2 regions of the Gluconobacter cerinus genome follow, and region 1 is predicted to be linked to the other one. Evidence: riboswitches for the same ligand, from Rfam matches in the RefSeq annotation. Region 1 holds a riboswitch; the other holds the start of a gene.
The links. A riboswitch is a leader RNA that binds a small molecule or an ion and turns the genes downstream of it on or off. The one in region 1 is predicted to bind cobalamin.
Positions count from the first base shown of each region.

Region 2: linked by a shared signal. The riboswitch ahead of metE (5-methyltetrahydropteroyltriglutamate--homocysteine S-methyltransferase) and the one ahead of M2305_RS15030 (DUF1636 domain-containing protein) in region 1 are both predicted to bind cobalamin.

Region 1 is NZ_JAOQNM010000001.1:3,264,058-3,274,633, forward strand. Features, by position in the region: gene cobN (cobaltochelatase subunit CobN) at 1-195, opposite strand, end outside; gene cobW (cobalamin biosynthesis protein CobW) at 200-1,249, opposite strand; gene M2305_RS15030 (DUF1636 domain-containing protein) at 1,246-1,659, opposite strand; cobalamin riboswitch at 1,781-2,018, opposite strand; gene cobU (bifunctional adenosylcobinamide kinase/adenosylcobinamide-phosphate guanylyltransferase) at 2,056-2,616, opposite strand; gene cobT (nicotinate-nucleotide--dimethylbenzimidazole phosphoribosyltransferase) at 2,662-3,705, shown strand; gene cobS (adenosylcobinamide-GDP ribazoletransferase) at 3,702-4,469, shown strand; gene M2305_RS15050 (CbtB-domain containing protein) at 4,636-4,860, shown strand; gene M2305_RS15055 (CbtA family protein) at 4,876-5,613, shown strand; gene bluB (5,6-dimethylbenzimidazole synthase) at 5,617-6,255, shown strand; gene M2305_RS15065 (histidine phosphatase family protein) at 6,245-6,796, opposite strand; gene M2305_RS15070 (M20/M25/M40 family metallo-hydrolase) at 6,936-8,654, shown strand; gene M2305_RS15075 (LysR family transcriptional regulator) at 8,864-9,769, shown strand; gene panS (ketopantoate/pantoate/pantothenate transporter PanS) at 9,756-10,576, opposite strand, start outside.
Region 2 is NZ_JAOQNM010000001.1:952,769-963,344, reverse strand. Features, by position in the region: partial or broken gene M2305_RS04480 (ABC transporter ATP-binding protein) at 66-773, shown strand; gene M2305_RS04475 (ABC transporter substrate-binding protein) at 770-1,726, shown strand; gene M2305_RS04470 (beta-N-acetylhexosaminidase) at 1,796-3,946, shown strand; gene M2305_RS04465 (M13 family metallopeptidase) at 4,081-6,150, shown strand; gene metE (5-methyltetrahydropteroyltriglutamate--homocysteine S-methyltransferase) at 6,194-8,506, opposite strand; cobalamin riboswitch at 8,623-8,826, opposite strand; gene M2305_RS04455 (ArsR/SmtB family transcription factor) at 8,894-9,820, shown strand; gene metF (methylenetetrahydrofolate reductase [NAD(P)H]) at 9,850-10,576, shown strand, end outside.

The sequences.
Region 1 (10,576 bases):
AGCAAGATTGACCAACCGCAGCGAAAAACCTGCGCCGTTTGGGGGCTGCTCATTCAGATTAGAGTACGCCCGCTCAAGCGCCAGAAGATCGCTATCCGAGAAGGACAGAAACACGACGTCAGCAGGCGCATGACCGAGATCCTCGGCCACGTCCTGATCGTCTATTCCGTGTCGTTCCCGGACAAGCAGATGCATCAGGTCAGTCCGCCAGCAATGCGGCTTCGATGGCTGCGCGATCCAGGCCTGTCTGGCCAATTACGACGAGACGCCCGTCGCGGCCTGCATCTAGAGGCACATCAAATTCATGACGGAAACGGGTTCCGACACCCTGCACGGCCAATCGCATTTTCTTACCCTGCACGGCGGCAAAGCCTTTCATGCGGAGGATATCGAATTGCCCCGCAACCTCGCTCAGGCGTTTGAGTAATGCTTCCGCACTTTTCTGCTCCGGAAGGACCACGACGAAACTCTCGAAGTCATCATGTTCGTGGTCATCTGCGCCATCATGATTGGACGGGCGCGCTTGAAGATCGTCTTCCGCACCGGCACCAATTCCCAGCAGAACAGCAAGGTCTAGTCGTCCCTCTACTGCCCGCAGCGTAATAACTTTCCGCGGCACGGCCTCGGTAATGCCCTTCTCAACCGCATCAATCCCGGCTTCGTCCAGAAGATCAGTCTTGTTCAAGACAATAAGATCCGCCGCATTCAGCTGGTCTTCATAGACTTCAGCCAACGGGTTATCATGATCCAGAGAAGGGTCAGCAGCCTGCTGTGCAGCAACAGCTTCCGGATCGTCCGCAAAGCGACCAGCGGCGACAGCAGGTGCGTCCACCAGCGTAATCACACCGTCAACGGTCATGCGGGTACGGATCCCGGGCCAGCTGAATGCCTTGAGAAGAGGCTTGGGCAGCGCAAGGCCAGATGTCTCGATCACGATGTGCTCTGGCGGATCAGGACGATCGATCAGAGCCTCCATGGTCGGAATGAAGTCGTCTGCAACCGTGCAGCAGAGGCATCCGTTGGTGAGTTCGACGATATCCTCGTCAGCGCATCCTTCGATCCCGCAGGACCGCAGAATTTCGCCGTCAATCCCAAGCGAACCGAACTCGTTCACGACGATTGCAATACGGCGCCCATCAGCCTGTGCGAGAAGATTTCGCAGAAGGGTTGTTTTTCCTGCCCCCAGAAAACCCGTGATGATCGTAACCGGAATCTTGCGACCGGAGCCTGAAACAGTCTGGGACATCATGAAAGTTCCTGTGAAGCAGACAATGAAGATGGAAGACGGGCGATAACCATATCAGAAAGCGATGCAGGTCGCTTGGACGGCATCACTGTTCCGGTTTTCGATGCCCGGTAAAGCTGAAGGTAAGCCAGCAGGTCAGACAGCTTTTCCGGACCAAGTTCACCTAGAACAAAAGTCCATTTTTCCGGCATGGAAAGCGTGGCAATACAGCCTCGGCTACAGGCTGCCATACATTCAACGGGCTGGACGCTGAAATCACCTTCAGCAGCCTGGTCAAGCAAGGCATCGTAGAGCTGCCGCCCCTGAACAGGGTCATTCCCAACCGGGAGACCGCGACGACACGTCACACAGACGTGGAAAACTGGCGAAACGGATGACTGGCCCGCTTCAGCATGAGGCAGTGGATCTGCCATGGTTTCGTCTCTCTTGCAGCCACAACGGCATAACAAAAGGCGCGATGAAAGGCCTTCGCAGTCGCGAAAGTGACACGCACATGATGGCGTGCCCTCACAGTCCGGGCACCCCGCCGGATCATGACACTTGGCTCAGACGGCAGGTCTCCTGACTCACGGCTGAGGCGCCATTAGCACCTCCTCTCCCACCGGGCCTTCCCAGATCGAAATCCAGTGGCTGCCTTTCCTGAAAGAAAGACGGGCAGAACAGAAAACCGTCCACAGTTGCGGGGGCAGTGCCGGGTTTGACCTACTTCTAAGGCCGCACCAGCTTCCCTTTTCATCCTCTTCTCAGAGGAACCATCAAATCCTCTCCTATCTCTGAGATGAAAGCGTGTCAAAGCCCGGGAAATGGGCTCATTTCATTTTCAAAGACAAACCCGCCGCCACAAACAGCACTTCTCCGGCGACTGCGGCGATCTTCTGATGAAGAAGACCCGCTTCATCGCGGAAACGACGAGCCAGGGCATTGTCCGGGACAATTCCGAGCCCTACCTCGTTACCCACAAGAACGGTCCGGCCTTTCCGTGCTTGCAACGCCTCGAGGAGGTCTTTCGTCGCGGCGTGTACATTACGATCTTCCAGAATGAGATTTGTCAGCCATAAAGTCAGGCAATCAACCAAGACCGGCGCGCCCTGCTCGACCTGTAAGACACCAGCGATATCAAATGGCTCTTCAAGTGTACGCCACCCTTTGTTCCCACGGGTGGTACGATGCAAATCTATCCTGGCCTGCATTTCTTCATCAAAAGCCCGACCGGTCGCGAGATAAACCCAAGGGGCCGGAAGACCAGTGATGATTGCCTCAGCGATCCTGCTTTTTCCTGACCTGGCGCCCCCGAGGACCAGTGACACATCCGGTAGTCCTGTTTGCGTGATGGTCTGTGCCACAATGTCTCCTGCGCCTTCTTCTTGCATGGTCCCTGATAACAGCACAAAAGACCTGTCATGCCACCGCACATCATGCCCTCGTCCTGTCAGCCCCCTTTCGCCAGCATGGCAGAACTTCGCACTGCCTGCCTGTCACTTCCAGAGCCCGACCAGAAAGTCGCCGCCCTGATAGCGGAGCGAGACGCAACTCTGACCAAACCTCCCGGCAGCCTCGGGCGGTTGGAAGAGCTATCCATTTGGCTCGGTGAATGGCAGGGCCATCAGAAACCAAGGCTGGAACACGTTCAGATAACGATTTTTGCAGGAAATCATGGTGTGGTCCGCCGGGGGGTATCTCCGTGGCCTTCGGATGTTACGGCCCAGATGGTGTCGAATTTCCAGAGTGGCGGCGCAGCAATCAATCAGCTTGCCCGGAATGCTGGTGCGGACCTTGCTGTTGTACCCGTCCAAAATCTAAAGGCCACAGCAGATTTTACCGCGACCCCAGCTATGGGCGAAGAGGAATTCCTTGACGCGGTTTCGGTCGGATACACCGCCGTATCCCCCGCGCTGGATCTGTTTTGCCCAGGCGAAATGGGTATTGGCAACACAACCCCCTCCGCCGCACTTTGCGCAGCACTTCTGGGGGGCACTGGCGCAGACTGGGCAGGCCGTGGAACGGGTCTCGATCAGGCTGGCGTCAATCTGAAGGCTTCTGTGATCGATGAGGCTCTGTGTCTGCACGCGGCGTCACTTAACGACCCCTTGGATGCCGCACGTTGTCTGGGTGGTTACGAACTGGCCGCTATACTGGGAAGTGTTCTGGCCGCCAGACACCATCGTATCCCGGTTCTGCTTGACGGCTTCGTCTGTACCGCAGCCGTGCTGCCATTGATCAAATTGACCGACTCAGCACTCGACCACACAAATCTCTCGCATTGTTCTGCTGAAGCTGGTCACCGCAGGTTGGCAGATGCCCTCAGGCTGAAACCAATACTGGATCTGGGCTTGCGCCTCGGAGAGGGATCAGGATCTGCGGTTGCCATTCCCATCCTCAGAGCGGCATTAGCCTGCCACAACGGTATGGCGACGTTCGCAGAGGCTGCTGTTTCCCAATCAGACGTCTCCATTCAATGAGGCTTTGGCGCACCATTCGAGAAGACATCGCCTGTGGTGCGGGCCTGCTGACCCGCCTTCCCTTGGGATGGCTGCGCGTCAGCGGACAGGACTGGTCTCTGGCGCGGTCTGTCTGGTGCTGGCCCCTGGTTGGGGCGCTTGTCGGTATTCTCAGCGCATCAATGTTCTTGCTGCTGAGCGCCTTGAATGTTCCGTCTTTGGTAGCAGCAGCCTGGAGCGTTGGCCTACAAATTCTCCTAACCGGAGGGCTGCACGAAGATGGACTGGCGGATATGGCGGACGGCTGTGGTGGAGGTCATACCGCTGAAAAGCGCCTGACCATTATGCGCGATAGTCGTATCGGCAGCTACGGGGCGGTAGCTCTGGGCATCAGCTTAATCGTCCGCGTTACGACGTTAGCAGCGCTGCCTCCTTCAATGGTCTTGCCGGCAATGGCTGTAACGGGAGCGCTATCCCGCGCGGTACTCCCACTCCTGACGTTCCTCACAAAGCCTGCTCGTGACAATGGGTTGGCAAAGCAGCTCTCCACCCTGACACGGGATCAGCTACTGGGCGCCTTGTTCTCTGGCTTTTGCGTGACGGTGATTTGCCTCCCCGCACACCTAGGTCTTCAGACTATTCTTGCCGCACTGTTCACGATGCTTGGAGTTCGCGCCGTAGCCCGGAAAATGCTTGGCGGCTATACCGGAGACGTACTCGGAGCAACGGCCAGTCTCGCTGAGTGCGTTCTCCTGACAGTGCTGGCCTCAGCATGGAAAAGTTGACACTCCCGCACGAAAGGTTACATCCTCCCTGTTAGCGAAAGCAGGGAGAAGCCGGTGCAAATCCGGTGCGGTCGCGCCACTGTAATGCTCGTGAAATCACGTTGCGAAGCCAGACCTCCTTTACCAATTTTCAACCGCAGAACGCGCTTTTCCAGCGGAGCCTATTATGAGCCAGAGCCTTTCCCCGTCCCACCTGCCCGCCAGCATCGCCGCACCGGTTGCGCTGCCGATCCGCACGCTCCTTCCATGGGCTGCCTTTACGGTCGTGCTCAGCCTTCTGCTGCTTTATTTTGTTGGTGCAGAACAAGGTGCGACGTCTTTGGTTTCAGGGCACGCAGTTCATGAATTTGTTCATGATGGGCGCCATCTTCTCGGCTTCCCCTGCCACTAAACGCAGCATCGTTTCATGACAGGTCGTCTTTTGAGCCGCGGCATGATTGCCGGGATTTCTGCCGCATTGCTTGCGTTCGTGTTTGCGCGTTTTTTTGGAGAGCCGCAGGTCAATCTTGCGATTGCATTCGAGAGCGCGAAAGACCTCGCTGCTGGCGATCCGCCTGAACCGGAAATTATCAGCCGAGGCATACAGGCGTCTTTCGGGCTTCTCACCGCTGCCGTTATGTATGGCGCGGCTTACGGCGGCATTTTCGCGACTATTTTTGCTTTTGCATATGGTCGCGTAGGCCGCTTTTCGCCGCGAGCCTTATCTGCACTTCTGGCAGCCGCAGCATTCGTTGTGTTCGTGCTGGTGCCGGACCTGAAATATCCTCCCAATCCCCCTGCCGTTGGCCTTCCATCCACCATTGGCCTACGAACCGGAGCCTATTTCGGTATGATCGCTCTGTCGCTTTGCGCGGCAGCGGCATCCTATATGGTCAGCCGACCACTCATCCGGCGCCTGGGCCACTGGAACGGTGTGCTAGCCTCTCTCGGTGTCTTCATCATTCTGGTGGCCGCCGTACAAGCCGGTATGCCTGATATCAATGAAGTTCCAACAGATTTCCCGGCAGCAGTGCTCTGGCGTTTCCGCGAGGCAGCCTTAGGGATGCAGATCGTTCTGTGGGCGACGATCGGACTGCTCTTCGGGCCTCTGGCATCCCGTGTCCTGACGGCGGCCGCTGACAAACCTTTTGCACGCAACGGATAAACCATGACGGTACCAGCCTTTTCAGACGATTTCAGAAAAGATCTGGAGCGCCTTTTCACATGGCGTCGGGATGCGCGACATTTTCAACGTGATCCTCTGCCCACATCGGTGCTGAATGATCTCCTGCATGCATCGACTTTGGCGCCTTCCGTTGGTTTGAGTGAGCCCTGGCGCTTCGTGCTCGTTGAAAACCCGGAGCGAAAAGCAGCCGTTCGGAAGAGCTTCGAAACCTGTAACCAGGAAGCCCTTCAGGGATATGAAGGCGAACAAGCAGCTTCCTATGCGACGCTCAAACTGGCCGGATTAGATGATGCCCCGCATCATGTCGCAGTCTTCTGCGAAACATTTCCGGATCAAGGACATGGTCTCGGACGTGCGACCATGCCGGAAACAACGACCTGGTCGGCTGTGATGGCTATCCATACGTTTTGGCTGGCTGCAACGGCGGCAGGTGTTGGGCTGGGCTGGGTCTCCATTCTTGAGCCCGAGCACGTGTCAGACCTTCTCGATGCCGAGCCGGGATGGAACCTTATCGCGTATCTTTGCATCGGATATCCTGCAGCCCATGCCAACACGCCAGAACTGGAGCGCATGGGCTGGGAAACAAGAAACCCGGACCGACGTGAGTGGATCAAACGCTGACGTAATGGAGCCTGCTGCTGCCCTGCGGCATTGAAGGTGCTAGCAGGTTCGCCCTTTCTCCTTTGGCAAGCCCATCAAGGAGACGAAGTGGGCCGCCGTGCGAAATGACTAACGCAGCCTCTCCGGCCTGAACGAGGTCTGCCCAGAAAGACTGTACACGCTCCTGTAGCGCTCGCCCACTTTCACCTTTTGGGGGAGAAAACCCTTCAGGGTCTTCGGCCCAGCTATCGAGAGCCACACGCGGCACAACATTCCAGGATAGCCCTTCCCACTGGCCAAAATTTAGTTCCAGTAGCCGGTCATCCAAGCGCAGCGGCCAACCAGTCTGCGCCTCAAGTCTTCGCGCGACAGACAGACACCGGGCCGATGGTGACGTGTAGATGACTAAACAGCCTGCGCCCTTTGCAAGGGTCAGCAGGCCAGCGGCCTGAGCCTCCCACCCCGCTCTGAGTTCCATCTCCTGTCGCCCATAACAAAGGCCTTCACTCCCCTCAACGGGAGGATGGCGGGACAGGAGAACCGGAATGGTGAGAGTGGTCATGAATCGTAGATGGGGGTGCCACTCGTTTTCCGTCAACCAGCCACTCCGATGATTTTATGCCATTTCCTGATCAGCAATCCGATGTGTAAGGTGTGCCTCATCTCGTCAGACACGCGTTATGACAAAGACTGAGGACATGATGCACAAATCTTCCCTTCGAAACCGCCTGAAATTGGCTACCGCTCTTGCCGCTTTCGCGATAGCTCCGCTTGCAATCGGCGTTTCCGGGGCCCATGCGGCGTCTGACGCAGGCGCCTCCGGCCCTATCGACCCGGCTCGGATGTCGGAGACAATGCGGGTTCTGGCTTCCGACTCATTTGAAGGACGTGCCCCTGGCACCCCGGGTGAGGCCGTCACAGTCAAGTGGCTGATTGATCAGTACCAGAAGCTTGGACTGGAACCTGGCGGCGAAAATGGCGGATGGACGCAGAATGTCCCCATGATCCGTACCCGCCCTGATCCGAAAGCAATCGCCACGATCAAGACACGGGGTCAGGCTGCTCTGCCGCTTCATCAGCTGACAGATATCGTCATGTCGACGCTCCAGCCGATCGAACGGCTTCAGCTGTCGAACGTCCCTCTGGTCTTCGTAGGCTATGGTGTGACGGCACCGGAACGTCGCTGGAATGACTTCAAGCAGGTTGATCTGCACGGCAAGATTGCGGTCTTTCTGGTGAATGATCCTGATTTCGATGCTGGACCAGAAGAGCCTGTCGCTGGCCGCTTTGGCGGCAAGACCATGACGTATTACGGGCGCTGGACGTACAAGTTTGAAGAAGCAGCCCGTCGTGGTGCAGCCGGAGCGCTGATCATTCATGATACTCCGGGTGCGTCCTATCCCTGGAGCACGGTCGTCGCACCTCAGGGTGAAGAATATGACATTCTTCACGACGATAAAGACCTGAAGTCCGTACCGATGATCGGCTGGATTGAAGGCAATGCAGCCAAAACATTGTTTGCGCGCGCCGGGCTGGATCTGAACCGTCTGCGTCGTCAGGCGCGTTCGCCGGATTTCCATCCGGTCAACATTCATGACACCACGCTTTCAGTGGACATGCCGGTCAAGGTCGATCACCTCCAGAGCCAGAACGTCATCGGCAAGATCACGGGCACGGATTATCCCGACGAAACCGTGATGTTCGGCGCGCACTGGGATGCGTTTGGTAAAAGCACTGACGCCGCGGGCAAGACCGTTATTCGGCGTGGAGCGATTGACGATGGTTCGGGTATTGCAGCCGTTCTGGAAATCGCACGGGCTTTCAAGAACGGGCCGAAACCAAAACGGACTGTCAGTTTTGCATCCTGGACAGGCGAAGAGCGCGGCCTTCTGGGATCGAGCTGGTATGTCGCACATCCGCTGGCACCGCTGGACAAGACTGCGGCCAACCTGACGATGGATGTGCTTCAGATGGCAGGCCCGGCTCATAATGCCTTCATTATCGGCGCTGGACAGGACACTCTGCAGGACGATTTCGCAGCCGCAGCCCTTAAGCAGGGCCGTACAACCCAGCCGGAAGCTATGCCGGAGCGCGGAGCCTTCTACCGTGCGGACCATCTGCCCTTCGCCCGGGCTGGCGTGCCCGTTCTCGCGGTTATGGATATGGCTGGCCCGTTCGATCTTCTTCAGGGTGGAACAGCCGCAGGCAGCAAATGGCTGACTGCGTATATGGCCTGCTATCATCAGGCTTGCGATGCCTGGAGCCCTGACTGGGACGTAAGAGGTGCGGCGCAGGACGTCGATGTTGTCCGCCAGGTCGGATATAATGCGGCCTTCTCGCATGATTGGCCGACGTGGAAGGGTGGCTCCGAGTTCCGGGCTATCCGTGAAAAGAGCAACGACGTTCGTTCGGCTCACTAAACTTCAGGTTCAGGCGGCTCGGAGAAAGAGCCGCCTGAATTTTGATTTTAAACGATATATTCTGGAAATCTCTTAATCTGTTTCGTAGCGAAGAACATTTCCAGCGGCCTTGTTCAAGCAGCTGACAATCCACGCTTGGCGTCATGCGCGCCTTAAAATTTGCGCGCTTTGAACAAAGTTCCTGCAACCCGTTCATAGATGAGATCGAGATGGACAATCGCGTTGGCGAAATGCAGGTTTTTCTACGGGTAGTCGAAAGCGGCAGTTTCTCGGAAGCCGCCCGGCTGCTGGTCATGACGCCGTCAACCGTCAGCAAGCTCATCGCCAGAATTGAAGCCCGTCTGGGTGTCCGCCTGATCGAACGCTCGACCCGCCGCCTTTCCGTAACGCAGGAGGGACAGACCTATTATACGCGCGCTGTCAGCCTGATAGCTGATCTCGATGATATTGAACGCAGCCTCACAACGGGAACCATGCAGCCCACAGGGACGGTCCGGGTCAATGCATCCGTTGCGTTCGGCACCCTTGGACTGGAGCCATTCCTCCCCGCGTTCTGGAATGCCTATCCAGAAATCCTGATTGATCTCTCACTTTCTGACGACGTAACGGACCTTTACCTTGACCGGACAGACGTCGCCTTCCGTGTCGGCCGACTGCAGGATTCAGGCCTCACAGTCCGTCACCTGGGGGCGGTGCCACGCAGAATTGTAGCCTCACCCACCTATCTTGAACGCCACGGAACGCCTCAGACCGTTGCGGATTTAGACAGCCATCAATGCCTTGGGTTCAACTTCCAGCGCACAACCCCTGTCTGGCCGTTTCAGGAAAAAGGGCGGCTGATTGACCGCCGCGTGCACGGTCCCCTTCTGGCGAATAATGGTGAAACGGTAAGGCGTATGGCCCTGCAAGGCGTCGGCTTGGCACGGCTTGGCGAATATCATGTTCGTGAAGACCTGAAGACTGGCCGTTTGGTTGAAGTTCTGAATGATGCCACGATACAGGACGAAGAAGACATTCATGCCCTCTTCCCTGCAGGACATCAGAGCCCACCGCGAGTGCGGGCCTTTCTTGATTTCATGGTTCCGCGAATACAGGATTATCTCAAGGCGCCTTGATCCGTGACGTGCCCTTACTGAGAGGCCGCGCAGCCCAGTATGCGGCCAGAACGGAGCCGGACACATTGTGCCAGACGGAGAAAACTGCTCCTGGCAGCGCTGCAAGGGGTGAGAAGTAAAGACGGCCCAGAGTTGCGGCGAGCGCCGAGTTCTGCATCCCGACTTCAAGAGCAAGCGTTCGGCAGACAGACTCATCGAAGCCCAGAAGTCTGCCGCCCCAGTATCCGCCCAACAAGCCAATAGCGTTATGCAGGATGACACCGAGGATCAGGAGGGGGCCAGCTTGAGCCAGAGAAGGACCGGCGCCAGCGACCACGCAACCAATGATCAGCAAAATGGACACCATGGCCACGGGTGGCAAGGCGCTCTCAATCCGCTGGATGGTCCGATGCCACAGCGTGTTGACGATCACACCGGCAAAAACCGGTAACGCAACCATGGTAATGATGCTTCGAAACAGCCCCCAGCTATCAACAGAGACACCCGCAGACACATACAGCCCTGTCAGTAATGGTGTTGCCAAAATTCCCACCAAAGTAGACAGCGCACTAATACTCACGGACAGGGCAACGTCCCCTTTGGAGAGAAAAATCATCACATTGGAGGCTGTGCCGCTAGAGACACAGCCCACAAGAACCATGCCTGTCGCTAAGCCGGGAGGCATACCGAGCAGATGCGCAATACCCCATGCTGCCAAAGGCATCACGAGATAATGCAATCCTACACCTGCCAGAACAGGATAAGGGCGCCGGGCTATGCGGGAAAAATCCTGCACTGTCAGAGACACACCCATCGTAAACATGATGA
Region 2 (10,576 bases), 2.3 Mb from region 1:
ATTTTCTGTCCTGCAAGGGTATTACGCTGAAACGGTCGTCTCGATCCGTGGTGCTGAATGATGTCAGCCTGACGTTCCGGCGTGGTGAACTGATTGGGCTTCTTGGCCTTAATGGTGCGGGCAAAAGCACCCTTTTGCGCATTCTGATGGGATTGCTCAAACCGACGTCCGGTGAGGTGTATCTTGAAGGTACGCTGTTATCATCTCTGCGGCCTTTAGACGTGGCGCGGCGTCTGGGGTATGTGCCTCAAGCACACGCGATGACGTTCCCTTACACGGTCCGGCGGATGGTCGAGCTGGGGCGTATTCCCCATCATGGCGTGTCAGGGCGCCTCGGAGCGGAAGACCGGCTCCGCGTTGATCAGGCCATGGATCGTCTGGGACTTCTCGCCTTGGCAGAGCGTCCGGTGACGGAGCTGTCTGGCGGCGAAAAGCAGCGTGTCGTGCTGGCGCGAGCCCTTGCACAGGAGGCTGTCGGGCTTCTTCTTGATGAGCCAATGAGCGGTCTGGACTATGGTCATCAGCTTCGTTTGATGAGTCTGCTGGCAGAACTGGCCGCTGAAGGACATCTCATTCTTCTGACGTCCCACCGGCCGGAAGAATTCTTTTCCGCCGGCCATCGCGCCCTTATTTTAGAGGAAGCGCAAATTGTGGCGGACGGCCCACCCGAGCTTATTGTGACGGCTGAACGCATGTCCCGTCTTTATGGCGTTCCTCTGGCGCAGATTGATCATGCCGGGAAACGTTTTTTCCATCGTGAGGAGAGTGAATGATGAGACTGTCTCGACTGGCTGGAGGGCTTCTGGGTCTTTCGCTCATGGCCACCACAGCATTTGCTGCTCCTCCCACACGTCTGGTGGAGGGATGGTATGCCCATAACGCCACGCTCATTATGCTCGGCGCGCAGGACAAGATCATCGCGACGGTCGCCAAGCCATCAATCATGCCGTGGATGTTCCGCCTGGTGCCGTCGCTTTCCAAAGCTCAGCCTCTGGACCCGGGAAATCTGAACGGAGAAGAGCTTTTACGTCTTGCACCGGATCTGGTGTTTGTCACGGCGTCGAGCCATTCCGTCGCGGCGCTCTCCAAGGTTGGTCTGCATGTTGTCCCTGAGGGCTTTGATCGTTTCATAGGGCTTCTGGAATGTGTGGATAGCACGGCCACCCTTCTTCAGACGCCCTTGGCGACGCAGCGTGCGCAGGCTTATCGTGTGGCTTTCCTTAAGGAAATTTCGCAGGCGGCAACCAACCCGCAAGGGCCCAAAGTCCTTCACGTTGAATCTCTGAAACCTCTGCGCGTGGATGGAGATCAGAGCATTATCGATCAGTGGATCCGTTCTGCTGGTGGACGTAATGCGGCTGTGGGCGTGCATGGAAACAAGCAGCCTGTTTCTGTCGAGCAGGTGCTCTCTTGGAACCCGGACATCATTATTGTGGGTGCCAATGCAGGGGATCCTGCCCAGCTTGCCAGCGATGGCGTCTGGTCTCAGCTCGTAGCTGTCAAAGCTGGCCGTGTTTACCGCAATCCGGCGGGAATTTTCCCGTGGGATCGGTACAGCCCTGAATTACTCTTGCAGGTCGACTGGGCCCGTCAGATTGTTCAGACGGGTCATGTGGATGAAGCTGGAATGATTGCAAAGATGCAGCAGTTCTATCGTCAGTTTTACGGCATTACGCTCCGGACTGAGGATGCGCGTCGCATGCTTGCAGCTCTGCCGCCGGAGTGACACGATACGGCAGAGTGATACGGTGAAAATCGTTTCAGAGACTGATCCGTAACTGCAAGGAAGCCTTGAATGACCCGGACCACGCCTTTCCCTTATGGTTCTTTCTGGAAGAAAGTGTGTCTGGGGAGTGCTTTGCTGGCTGGCACGGTTTTTGGAGGCCTGGCCCAGGCGGCACCTGCTCTGATGCCTGTGCCGCAATCCGTCTCGGCGTCCAATGGTGTGGCATCCCTTGCAGGAGGTGTCCGGATTGTCTGGGCCACCCCGCCGTCCCCCCTTTTGCAAAGAGCTGCAGCCCGTTTTTCTCAACGACTTGGTGCTCTGACAGGCGCATCTTCTGCGCATGGTGGCCCATACGTTCTGCATATCAGTGCAGCCTATGATCCGGCCTATCTCACGGTTGGGGCCAAAGAGCATTATGCTCTCACGACATCAGCAGATGGCGCCCATCTGGAAGCTGATGGACCGGCAGGCGTTGTGCATGGGCTGGCCACATTTCTGCAGCTTGTTCAGAAAACATCAGATGGAGTTGTGGTAGAACGGCTGCATATTGATGATGCTCCACGCTTTGCATGGCGTGGCCTTCTGTTGGATGTGTCCCGGCATTTCGCTTCTGTAGAGACCGTCAAACGCCAGCTTGATGCCATGGAGCTTCTGAAGCTTAACGTGCTGCACTGGCATCTGAATGACGGGACCGGCTTCCGTGTGGAGAGCCGTGTTTTCCCAAAGCTGACGAGCGTTGGATCGCACGGGCAGTATTATACGCAGGCTGAGGTTCGAGACATTGTGGCCTATGCTGCGGATCGCGGTATCCGCGTTGTGCCTGAATTTGACGTGCCGGGTCATGCACTCGCAGTGTTGCAGGCCTATCCGGAACTGGCGGCACAGCCGCTGCCGGAGGTCAACGCTGTTGGTGAAAACCTGAATAACCCGGCGATGGACCCGACCAATCCCAAAACGCTGACATTCATTCGTGCTCTATATGCGGAAATGGAAACACTCTTTCCGGATCATTATTTTCATTCGGGTGGTGACGAGGTTCTCGGCACTCAGTGGACCAGCAATCCAAAAATTGCGGCCTATATGAAGGTGCACGGATACAAGGATGCACCAGCCCTTCAGGCAGCCTTCACGGCGCAGGTGGAAAAAATCCTGTCCAGCCAGGGCCGCGTCATGATGGGGTGGGACGAAGTCAGCGAAGCGCCAATTCCCAAAAATGTTGTTGTGGAAGGGTGGCGCGGCTCCAAGTGGACGGGTTCTGCCACACAGGCCGGGCATCCGGTTGTCGTGTCTTCGGGCTATTATCTGGATATGTTGACGCCGTCCCGGACGCATTACGCCATTGATCCGTATGACACCAAGGCGAATGGCATCACGCCAGAAGAACTGGCGGAGACACATCCGAAGATCACCCCGCTGCTTCAGGCTTTCATCCAGGACCCGAATGCAGCGCCTTTGACCGATGACCAGAAGAAAATGGTTCTGGGTGCAGAAGGCGCGCTCTGGACAGAAGTTGTCTCCGAAAACATGTTGGATGCCCGTCTGTGGCCCCGTACTGCAGCTCTGGCTGAGCGGTTCTGGTCTTCTGAAAACGTGCGGGATGTGGATGATCTGGAGCGCCGCCTACCTGTGGTCATGGCAGAACTCCAATCAACAGGTTTGCAAGCAGCGCAGCATGAAAATGCGTTGAAGGAGGCTTTGGCACCTGCGCATACTGGCCCTCTCTCCACGCTTTTGAGCGTTACGGTTCCGGTGCGCAATTACGCCTTGAATCGTCTGGCGTCCAAAAGTGGCGATGCCATGCTGTCGGCGCCGGTCGCGATTGCTGATCCGGATGCTTTTGAGGCTATCCGCTTCAACGATATGGCTAAACGGTATGTCGCGGGTGAAAAGAGCCTGAAGGTTCCCTTGAAGGCCATGCTGGCAAGCTGGGCTGCCAATGATGAAGCTTTTGTCGCAATTGCCGCAGATGTGCCTGCTCTGGAGGAGGTTACGCCCGTATCTCATACGGTTGCGGCCCTCTCCAATGCTGGCTTGAACGTTCTGAACGGAGCTTCAGGAACAGCTTGGCGGCTGGATGCGCAGCATCTGATCGCTGCACAGGAAGAGCTGTTTCACAACTCATCCAACCATCTGCTGTCCCTGAGGCGCGAGCAGCCTCCCGGGGGGCTGCTCATTGCCATTCTCCCTGGCATTAAAGCGCTTATTTCCAGCCAGAATTAATGCCTTTTTCCATACCTCGCTTTTTGGGGCGAGGTATGGCCCTTGGCGTCCAGGTCGTTTCGACTGTAAACTTAAGTTACAGGCCCGCGGACGGACCAAAAGGCCTGCCTGTTTTTCACATTTAGGCCTCTCATATGCATCAGAAGAAACTCTCCCCCAAGGCCGCTTTGCTGCTGTCCGCCAGTCTTGGCCTGGCAGCGCTGCCTTCGATTGCGTCTGCCAAGCCCGCAGCGCCTCAGATTACTTATGACCAGTATGGTCTGGATCTGGCCGGGCGGGATGTGAGCGTCAAGCCGGGAGACAGTTTCTTCGATTATGCCAATGGCAGCTTCCTGAAAGCGCTCGAAATTCCGTCGGATATGAGCAGCTACGGCCCGTTTAACGCGCTGGCTGAAGCATCCCGTCAGCGCATTCAGTCCATTCTGAAAGACCTGTCCGCGCATCCGGTCGCTCAGCCTCAGACGATCGATGAGAAGCTGGGCACCTATTATGCGTCTTTCATGGATGAGAAGGCTGTCGAAGCTTTGGGTTCCAAGCCGCTGGATGCTGAAATCGCAAGCATCCACACAATTACGGATCTGAAGGCATTTGCGCAGTTTAGTGGGGCGTCGTCCGATACGTTCGGATCATCGCCGTTCGCGCTGGACGTGGATGTGGATGCGAAAGATCCGACGAAATATGCGCTCAGTGTCGATCACGCCGGGCTCGGGATGCCGGATCGGGACAATTATCTGAAGCCGGAATTTGCATCCAAGAAAGCGGCCTATCAGGCGTATGTTACGAAGCTTCTGACGCTTGTTCACTGGGCTGATCCCGCCAAGTCAGCGGCAGACATTGTGGCTTTTGAAACCGAGATTGCCAAAGTTCATTGGGCGCGCACGGAACTCCGCGATCCGGACAAGACCTACAACCCGATGACGGTAGAAGCTCTGGTCAAGAGTGTTCCCTCTTTTGACTGGATGACATGGTTGCGGGCGTCAGGTGTGCCTGAGGCCGGGCTGGCGCAGCGGGTTGTTATTGTTGGTGAACCTTCCGCCATCAAGGCGGAAGCGGACCTGATTGCAAAGACGGATCTGAATACGCTGCGCGCCTGGCAGGCGTTCCATACGGCGAGCAATGCTGCATCGTTCTTGCCGGATGCTTTTGTGCAAACGCGTTTCGCCTATGTGAAGGCCATGTCAGGCCAGCCTGCTCTGGCAGCGCGTTGGAAGCGTGGTGTGGATTTCACGAGTTCCGCCATGGAAATGGCGCTCGGCAAAATCTACGTGGAGCGCTATTTCCCGGCTTCGGATCGTGCGGCCATGCAGACGCTGACGGGTAACCTGAAGGCGGCTTTCCACAACCGCCTCGAACACAACACATGGATGAGCGCGCAGACGCGTGAAGCCGCGCTGAAGAAGCTGGCCAGCTTTGAAATCCAGGTGGGTTACCCGAATGAGTGGCGGGACTATTCCGATCTGGTTGTGAAGAAGGGCGATGTGTACGGCAATGCCGAGCGCGCTTTCGCTTTCGACTGGCACTATCAGTTAAGCCATCTCGACAAGGTTGTTGACCGCAACGAGTGGCTGATGTCGCCCGCAACGGTGAACGCCTACAACAATCCGCGTTTTGTGGAAGTCGTGTTTCCTGCGGCGATCCTTCAGCCGCCGTTCTTCAACCCGAAGGCTGATCCGGCTGTGAATTACGGGGCGATCGGTGGTGTCATCGGGCATGAAATGACCCATTCTTTTGATGACAAAGGCCGCAAGTACGACGACAAGGGGCGTCTGCGGAACTGGTGGACAAAGGAAGACGAAGCGCGCTTTCAGAAGCTCGCAGATCGGTTTGGTGCGCAGTATGACGCGTTCGAGGTTCAGCCGGGCGTGCATGTGAACGGTAAGCTCACGATGGGCGAAAACATTGCCGATCTTGGTGGGCTGACACTGGCGCTGGATGCTTACCATGCCTCCCTGAATGGGAAGCCAGCTCCGGTCATTGATGGTCTGACGGGCGATCAGCGCGTGTTCATGGGATGGGCACAGGTCTGGCGTGAGAAGGTTCGTCCAGACACGGAGAAGCAGATGGTTGTTATCGACCCGCACTCGCCGCCGAAAGCTCGGGTAAACATCCCGATGCACAACGTGGATCTCTGGTACAGAGCCTGGAATGTACAGCCGAGTGACAAGCTCTATCTGACCCCGGATCAGCGCGTCAAAATCTGGTAATTGCGTATGATGGGGTGGTGATCCACCCCATCTACTCGCTGGTTTATGGGCGCATATAATGGGCTGCCGCAACCATGTTGATGAGTGCAGCTTTCGTCTCCGGCCATTGGCGGGTTTTCAGTCCGCAATCCGGATTGACCCAAAGGGCATCCGGGCTGATGACTTTGCTGGCTGTCCGAAGCAGGTCCACCATTTCCTCGACAGACGGCACGCGTGGGGAATGGATATCGTAAACGCCCGGCCCGATTTCCGCAGGGTAGCGATAGGCTGCGAACGCATCGAGTAGTTCCATGCGGGAGCGGGCGGTTTCAATCGAAATCACATCCGCATCCATTGCGCCAATGGCGGCAATAATATCGTTGAATTCCGAGTAGCACATATGGGTGTGGATCTGTGTGGCGTCCTGCACACCCGAGGCTGAAATGCGGAAGCTCTCCACGGCCCAGTCCAGATAGGATTGCCAGTCTGCGCGACGGAGCGGCAGGCCTTCACGCAAGGCGGCTTCATCAATCTGGATGATGCCGCACCCGGCTTTTTCCAGATCGCACACTTCATCCCGGATCGCGAAAGCGATCTGTCGGCATGTTTCCGCACGCGGCTGATCGTCTCGTACGAAAGACCAGTTCAGGATCGTGACGGGCCCCGTCAGCATGCCTTTCACAGGGCGGTTGGTGAGGGATTGGGCGTATTCCCACCACTCAACCGTCATGGCTTTTGGGCGTGACACATCTCCGAAAATGATGGGGGGCCGGACATAGCGAGATCCGTAGGACTGAACCCAGGCGTGCTTCGTGAACGCAAAGCCGGAAAGCTGCTCTCCGAAATATTGCACCATGTCATTGCGCTCAAACTCGCCATGCACCAGCACATCAAGATCAATCTCTTCCTGCCAGCGGATGGTCCGGGCGGTTTCTTCCCGCAGGAAGGCGTCGTAAGTCTCGGAAGAGAGCTCTCCTCGTGCATGATCCGCACGGGCTTTGCGGACTTCAGGTGTCTGGGGGAAGGAACCGATTGTTGTCGTCGGATACAAAGGCAGCTTGAGTTTGGCCTGTTGCAACGGACGGCGCGCGGGGAAGGGTGAATGGCGCTGGGCGAGAGCTGGGTTGCGATCTGCAGAGCGTGCCTGAACGGCAGGATTGTTGATTTTTGTGGAAGAGCGACGTGCCTGAAGCGCCGCAGCATTTTCGGCTAAAGTGGTTTGCACAGCGCCCCGGCCTTCATTCAGCGCGCGCGCCAGTGTGTGCAACTCCTCAATTTTCTGAACGGCGAATGCGAGCCAGGATTTCACATCCGCGTCCAGATCTGTCTCCCGTTCCAGATCAATCGGTGTGTGGAGGAGAGAGCAGGACGGCGCAAGGATCAGGTCACGCTGGCGCGCCAGCGGTTCAAGATGGTCCAGAAGCGCGTTCAGGTCGGCCTTCCAGATATTTCGCCCATCCACTACGCCGAGAGATAGCAGTAGGTCAGGTCGTGCTTTTTCCAGGATGGATGCAAGCTGCTCGGGAGCGCGGACAAGATCTACATGCAGGCCGTGAACTGGCAGGCTTAGGGCGATGTCCTGATTGTCTCCGAGCGCACCGAAATAAGTGGCGAGCATCAGTTTGAGGTCTGGAACAGCGGCTGTCAGAGTGTTGTAGGTCGTTTTGAAAGCTGCGGCAGCATTGTCCGGCAGATCCAGAACAAGACACGGCTCGTCAATCTGAACCCAGTCTGCGCCTTCTGCTTGGAGGGTTTTCAGAACCTGTTCATAAACGGGTAGCAGGGCAGGGAGCAGATCAAGGCGAGCAAACGCCGGGCCGTCACATTTTCCCAGAAGCAGGAAACTGACAGGACCGAGCAGAACAGGGCGTGTCTCAATCCCAAGCGTCTTGGCTTCCCGATATTCGTCCACCGCTTTTGTGGAGGCGAGGCGGAACGTCTGGTCTGCTGTGAATTGCGGGACAAGGTAATGGTAGTTCGTGTCAAACCACTTGGTCATTTCGGCGGCAGGAACGTCCTGAGGTGCGCCATGAGCATGACCGCAGCCACACTCTTCGGATGTCGTCTGGGAGCCGCGGGACATGGCGAAGTAGGTTCCCAAGTCCACCTTGCCCTGCACGTTGCCGTAAATGGCAGGAACAGCACCGACCATTGCGGATGTATCCAGCACATGATCGTAAAGCGAAAAATCGTTGGAAGGGATGATCTCGGCACCGAGGTCTTTCTGGCGCTGCCAGGCGGACGCTCGAAGGGATGCGGCTGTGGAAAGTAGATCATCGGCGGAGGAATTTCCCGCCCAGTACTGTTCAAGAGCGGTTTTCAGTTCACGGCGGGTGCCGATACGCGGAAAGCCCAGAGTTGCGACGCGGACGGTCATGAAAGCCTCGACAGGTTCGTGGCAGTGCGCTCGCAGGGCATGCAGGATCGTTCACGCCCCGAACAGGAAATGTGCGGCGTGGAGACATGCGTGACCCGTCCGGAACGCCCCGCCGGAGGATGTTATGTGCCGTGGCAGGTCTCCTGGCTTACGGGTCTCCGCGCTGATTCCGCCTTCCCGGACTTTCGCCCAGTGGCCTGTATGGAATCGGCACTCGCCGCTGACAGTTGCGGGGGCAGCGCCGGCTTTGCACCGGCTTCCCTCTTAGCCAAGCCGGATGCGTGAACATCCGACATGGATCCATGACAAGCCTTATGACTGCCGCATGTTCTGAAAAAGAGTCAATAGCTCTTGCTCATATAAAGAACTCCTTATATGTAAATCCGTATGGAACAGGCCCTCATCATTTTCCAGGCACTGGCAGACATGACCCGTCTGCGGATTCTGGCCCTTCTGCGCGAGATGGAACTGTCCATCGGCGAGGTGGCGCAGGTGCTCGGGCAAAGTCAGCCCCGCGTGTCACGGCATGTGAAGATCCTGGCAGATGCGGGATTGATTGAGCGCCGCAAGGAAGGAAGTTGGGTCTTTTTGACTTTGGGTGTTCCGGAACGTCTGGAGCCTGTCTTTATGGCGCTGGATCGATGGACTGCGCGGGAACCGGCGGAAATCCGTGCGGATCGTATTCGCTTGCAGGCCATTCGGGATGTTCGTGCGCTCGCGGCGGAAGACTGGTTTGAAACCCACGCAGCAGAATGGGACGCATTGCGTTCCTTGCATGTGTCCGAACAGGAGGTCGAAGCAGCGATCGTAAAGACGCTTTCAGCATCTCCGATCGGCCGGCTCGTGGATATAGGCACGGGAACAGGTCGCATGATGGAGCTGCTGGGGGTCGGCGCTCAAACAGTCATCGGGTTTGATCGCAGTCCCGCCATGCTGCGGCTGGCGCGTACCAAACTGGCGGAAGCTGGTCTGGAGCAGGCTGATCTGCGGCAAGGGGACTTTCAGGCCCTTCCGCTGCCGGAGCATTCAGCCGATGTCGCGGTCATGCATCAGGTTCTGCACTATGCGCAACATCCGGCTGCTGTGATTGCGGAAGCCGCGCGTATTCTGGATGCCAACGGTCGATTGCTGATTATCGATTTTGCCTCCCATAACCGGGAAGAACTTCGCACACGGGATGCGCATGTCCGGCTTGGGTTCACCGATGCGCAGATGGCGATGTGGTTTCGCGCTGCGGGTCTAGTTCCCGCAGAGCCAGTGGCTCTTGAGGGCGAACTGACTGTGAAACTCTGGCTCGGCCAACGCCCCAACTAAGCTGAATTATTGAATAAGGAGCTGGCGTGATGCCCGCACAGACAGGGCCTCTGCCCGCAATTTCGTTCGAGTTTTTTCCTGCAAAGTCGGAAAAGGCAGCCGCCACGCTGCTGGAAAACGCAAAAACGCTAGCTGCTTTTGGTCCGCAGTTCATGTCCGTGACGTATGGGGCAGGTGGGTCAACACGGGACCGCACCCTGGCCACCCTTAAAGACATGGTTCGGGAAACTGGCGCGCCAATGGCTGGGCATCTGACCTGCGTGGGGGCTTCCAAGGAAGACGTCAATGCTGTGGCGCAAGCGTACTGGGACGCGGGTGTGAAGCACATTGTGGCCCTGCGTGGCGATCCGCCACCGTCAGCCGGGGGCGTCTATGAGCCTCATCCGGAAGGCTACGCGGGGGCTGTGGATCTGGTGCGCGGATTGAAGGAGATTGCGCCGTTCGAAATTTCCGTTGCGGCGTATCCGGAAACGCATCCTGCCGCGCTTAGCCCGCAGTCGGATCTGGAGCATCTGCGAGCGAAGATTGATGCGGGTGCGGACCGGGCTTTGACGCAGTTCTTCTTCGAAGCGGACACATTTCTACGCTTCCGGGACCGCGCTGCGGCCATTGGAATCGAGCGGCCGATCGTGCCGGGTATTCTTCCGGTTGGAAGTGCTGCGCAGGCCTGGAAGTTTGCCGATATGTGTGGTGCAAACGTGCCGAAGTGGATGCGCGACCTGTTCGATGGATTGGATGAAACGCCCCAGGCGCGGG